2 regions of the Streptomyces sp. CA-111067 genome follow, and region 1 is predicted to be linked to the other one. Evidence: riboswitches for the same ligand, from Rfam matches in the RefSeq annotation. Region 1 holds a riboswitch; the other holds the start of a gene.
What was found. Region 1 has a riboswitch for glycine ahead of gcvT (glycine cleavage system aminomethyltransferase GcvT). Riboswitches for the same ligand answer to the same signal wherever they lie in the genome.
Positions count from the first base shown of each region.

Region 2: linked by a shared signal. The riboswitch ahead of gcvP (aminomethyl-transferring glycine dehydrogenase) and the one ahead of gcvT (glycine cleavage system aminomethyltransferase GcvT) in region 1 are both predicted to bind glycine.

Region 1 covers NZ_CP192103.1:6,833,433-6,835,814, reverse strand. The annotation lists gene ACQPW6_RS30270 (enhanced serine sensitivity protein SseB) at 1-506, opposite strand, end outside; glycine riboswitch at 638-734, shown strand; glycine riboswitch at 735-847, shown strand; gene gcvT (glycine cleavage system aminomethyltransferase GcvT) at 907-2,067, shown strand; gene gcvH (glycine cleavage system protein GcvH) at 2,185-2,382, shown strand, end outside.
Region 2 covers NZ_CP192103.1:8,372,025-8,374,406, reverse strand. The annotation lists gene gcvP (aminomethyl-transferring glycine dehydrogenase) at 1-1,559, opposite strand, end outside; glycine riboswitch at 1,621-1,725, opposite strand; glycine riboswitch at 1,740-1,849, opposite strand; gene ACQPW6_RS36950 (PRC-barrel domain-containing protein) at 1,996-2,382, shown strand, end outside.

The sequences.
Region 1 (2,382 bases):
ACGGCGAACTCGGCGGCGGCGCCGGCCAGGAAGTCCACCGGTTCCTCGTCGGGCGCGGGCTCCCACAGCCGCACCCGGCCGCCGGGCGGCGGCGGCAGCCCGCGCTCGCGGTGCGCGCCGCGGTCGGGGCGGCACAGCTCGGCGACGGCGGCGGGCGGCAGCGGCACTCCGACGGCGCCGCCGGGGTTGACCGCCATCCCGACGGTGGGCGGCAGGCCGCGGGCGAACTCGTGCACCGGCGCGATCGTGCAGGGCATGCCGTCGGCCGCCTGCCGGAACTGCTGCTCGGAGCTGAACACCGGCACGTAGCGGGCGCCGTCGAGCTCGACGGTGGGCAGATCGAGGTTGCGGGCGTCCGGCGCGCCGCCGTTCGGCAGCGGCACCCACACCCGGGAGCGGCCGAGCACTTCCAGCAGCCGGGGCCCGGCCGAGGGGTTGCCGAGGCTCGCCGTCAGCACCTCCTCCAGCTCGTTGGCCGGCCATATGAACGGTGCCGGATTCTCCATTTCCACCCTTGTCCGTCCTTGTGCCCCTGTGCGGCTGTCCTGCCGGGAAACCCTAGCGGCTGCGGGCCGGGCCGGGCACGTATCGGCCACGCGCGTGCGATGATGGCCGGACAACTTGCATAACGGCCGTTGGAGGCCGCGCGGGAGAGTTCCGGCCCTGACGGGGCCGGGCGCCGAAGGAGCAAGTCCTCCCTTGAATCTCTCAGGCACAGATACCGCGCGGGCGAGGCAGATCTGAAAAGCGGGCGGACCCGGCCAGGGCCCGCCCCACCCAAGGTGCAAACCGGCGACCCTCGGGGGTCACGGTGAACCTCTCAGGTTCCGATGACAGATGGGGAGGCCGGGGTCACCCCGACCCGGCCCGATGTCCCGCTGCCGTCCATCCCTGGGAGATTTTCCGATGAGTGACCGTCCGCCGCTACCGCACGCCGAGCAGTCCGCCGCGCCTGTTTCCCGCCGTACCGCACTCGACGCGCTGCACCGGGGCCTGGGCGCCACCATGACCGACTTCGCCGGCTGGGACATGCCGCTGCGCTACGCGAGCGAGCGCGAGGAGCACCAGGCGGTACGCACCCGGGCCGGCCTCTTCGACCTCTCGCACATGGGTGAGATCGCCGTGACGGGGCCGCAGGCCGGGCAGGCGCTGGACTACGCGCTCGTCGGCCATCTGTCGGCGCTGGCCGTCGGCCGGGCCCGTTACACGATGATCTGCGCGGCCGACGGCGGCATCCTGGACGACCTGATCGTCTACCGGCTGGCCGAGCAGGAGTTCATGGTCGTCGCCAACGCCTCCAACGCGCAGAGGGTGCTGGACGAGATCACCGCGCGGGCGGCCGGCTTCACCGGCGCGGCCGTGCGTGACGACCGGGACGCGTACGCCCTGCTCGCCGTGCAGGGCCCGGCCTCCCCCGGCATCGTCACGTCCCTCACCGACGCCGACCTCGACGGCCTGAAGTACTACGCCGGGCTGCCGGCCACCGTCGCGGGCGTGGACGCGCTGCTGGCCCGTACCGGATACACCGGCGAGGACGGCTTCGAGCTGTTCGTCGCGCCGGCCGACGCCGAGCGGCTGTGGCAGGCGCTCACCGAGGCGGGCCGGGAGGCCGGCCTGGTGCCGTGCGGGCTGTCCTGCCGTGACACCCTGCGCCTTGAGGCGGGCATGCCGCTGTACGGGCACGAGCTGACGGCCGCCGTCACGCCGTTCGACGCGGGCCTGGGCCGAGTGGTGAAGTTCGACAAGCCCGGTGACTTCGTGGGCCGGGACGCGCTGGCCGCGGCGGCCGAGAAGGCCGCGGCGCAGCCGCCGCGCAAGCTGGTCGGCCTGGTCGCCGAGGGCCGCCGGGTGCCGCGGGCGGGCTACCCGGTGACGGGCGAGGGCGGCGCGGTGATCGGCGAGGTGACCTCGGGCGCGCCCTCCCCCACGCTGGGCGCGCCGATCGCGATGGCGTACGTGGACGCGGAGTACGCGGAGCCGGACGCGGCCGGGGTCGCGGTGGACATCAGGGGCGCGCGGGAGCCGCACCGGGTGGTGGCGCTGCCGTTCTACCGGCGACAGCGCTGAGCGCTCCCCGGCGGGGCGGCCCGGGTGGCCGCGCACGCTGGGCTTTTGCTTCTCTAGGCTTCAGCTCGTCCGCGGTCCCGCGTGCGAGCGCACCCACACATCCGGGAGGATTCCGTCATGAGCATCAATCCGCAGGACCTGCGCTACAGCAAGGAGCACGAGTGGCTGTCGGCCGCAGAGGCCGGGGTCGCCACCGTGGGGATCACCTCGCACGCCGCCGACGCGCTCGGTGACGTGGTCTTCGTCCAGCTTCCCGAGGTGGGCGCGACGGTGGCCGCCGGCGAGACCTGCGGCGAGCTGGAGTCGACGAAGTCG
Region 2 (2,382 bases), 1.5 Mb from region 1:
GTGCACGAGCCCAGCGGGATCATGCCGCGGTCCAGCGCGTAGTCGCGGTCGGCGAGCCGCCGCAGGTAGCGCAGCATCGCCGTCTCGCTGCGGTGCTGGTGGAACACCGGGTGGGTCAGGTACTCGTCGGTGCGCAGCAGGGCGGCGGGCAGCGCGTCCTCGGTGCCGGCGTCCAGCGCGTCGAGGTCGGCGCCGCCGTCCGCGCCGAAGGCGGCCAGTACCGCCGCGACCGCGGCACGGTCGGTGGTCTCGTCGCAGGAGACGCCGACCAGGTCGGTGTCGGTGAGCCGCAGGTTGACGCCGGCCTCGCGGGCGGCGGCCACCACCTCGGCGGCCCGGCCCGGCACCCGGGCGGTCAGCGTGTCGAAGTAGTCCTCGTGCACGATCCGCACACCGGCGGCCCGCAGCCCGGCGGCCAGCACCGCGGCGTAGCGGTGGGTGCGGCGGGCGATCTGCGCGAGGCCGTCGGGGCCGTGGTAGACGGCGTACATCCCGGCCATCACGGCGAGCAGCACCTGCGCGGTGCAGATGTTGCTGGTGGCCTTCTCCCGGCGGATGTGCTGCTCGCGGGTCTGCAGCGCCAGCCGGTACGCCTTGTCGCCGTCGGCGTCCACCGACACCCCGACCAGCCGTCCGGGCAGGTTGCGGGCGTAGGACTCACGGACCGCCATGTAGCCGGCGTGCGGGCCGCCGAAGCCCATCGGCACGCCGAACCGCTGGGTGGTGCCGACCGCGATGTCGGCGCCGAGCTCGCCCGGCGAGGTCAGCAGGGTCAGCGCCAGCAGGTCGGCGGCCACCGTGACGACCGCGCCGAGCTCGTGCGCCCGCTCGACGACCGGCCGCAGGTCGCGCACCGCGCCCGAGGCACCCGGGTACTGCAGCAGGACGCCGAAGATCCCGCGCTCGGCGGCCTCGGCCGGGATGCCGTCGCTCAGGTCGGCGACGACGACCTCGACGCCGGTGGGTTCTGCCCTGGTCCTGATCACCGCGGTGGTCTGCGGGAAGGTGTCGGCGTCGACCAGGAAGACCCCGCCCTTGACCTTCCCGACCCGGCGGGACAGCGCCATCGCCTCGGCGGCGGCGGTGCTCTCGTCGAGCAGCGAGGCGCCGGAGGTGGGCAGCCCGGTGAGGTCGGCGACCACGGTCTGGAAGTTCAGCAGCGCCTCGAGCCGGCCTTGCGAGATCTCCGGCTGGTAGGGCGTGTAGGCGGTGTACCAGGCCGGGTTCTCCATGACGTTGCGCAGGATCACCGGCGGGGTGAAGGTGCCGTAGTAGCCGAGGCCGATCATCGGGGCCAGCACCTGGTTGCGGTCGGCCAGCGCGCGCAGTTCGGCCAGCGCCTCCGCCTCGGTCCGCGCGGCGGGCAGGGCGAGCGCCTGCTCGCTCCTGATCGCGCCGGGCACCGCGGCGTCGGTGAGCTCGTCCAGCGAGCCGTAGCCGATCTGGGCGAGCATCTTGGCCTGCGCCCCGGAGTCGGGGCCGATGTGGCGGCGGTCGAACGGGACGCCCGCTTCGAGGGCGGCGAGCGGGGCCCGGCGGGAATTGCGGCGGTCGTTCATCGGCGGCGGCCTCCTGGTCAGTGACGACCTTCGGGGGTGCCGCGGCGCGGGCACCCGTACGGCCTCCCCCTCTGTCATCGGAACCTGAGAGCTTCACCGCCCCGGCCGGGGCGGCTTTCACCGTCGGTGAGGACACGTACCGGAAGGCGTTTCCGGAGCGGGTCCTGCTTTCCAGAGTGACCTGCCCATGCGGTACGGATGCCTGAGAGATTCCGGGGAGGAGTTGCTCCTTCGGCGTCTCCTGGGGCGGCGTCCTCGCGCGCTCCCTGAGACTCTCCCGCATGGGGTATACAGCCGGGATCAAGCCTACCAGCGCGTCGAACGAACGGGCCGGACCGGCCGGTCGGCGCGCTGAGCGGGCCGGTTCGAGTCGACACCGGGGCGGTTGTGCCTTTGGCTGGTACTCGACAGCCGTCGTCGTTTGGTTGGAGGGACCGTGCAGACGGACATCGATCCGCGCAGCCTGATCGGCCGCCGCGCCTTCGACCGGGACGGCGCGAAGATCGGTACGGTGGACGAGGTGTATCTCGACGACGCCACCGGCGCGCCGGAGTGGGCCGCGGTACGCACCGGCCTGTTCACCCGGGACGCGTTCGTGCCGCTGGAGCCGAGCCGGCTGGTCCAGGACGAGCTGCGGGTGCCGTTCAAGAAGGCGCTGATCAGGGACGCGCCGGACTTCGGCGTCGGCCGCCATCTGTCGCCCGAGCAGGAGCTGCAGCTCTACCACCACTACGGGATGGAAGTGCCGTCCGACGGTGTGGCGCCGCCGGCGCCCGCGCCCGACCGGGACTTCGGCGAGCTGGCCGGCGGCGAGCCGCCGTCC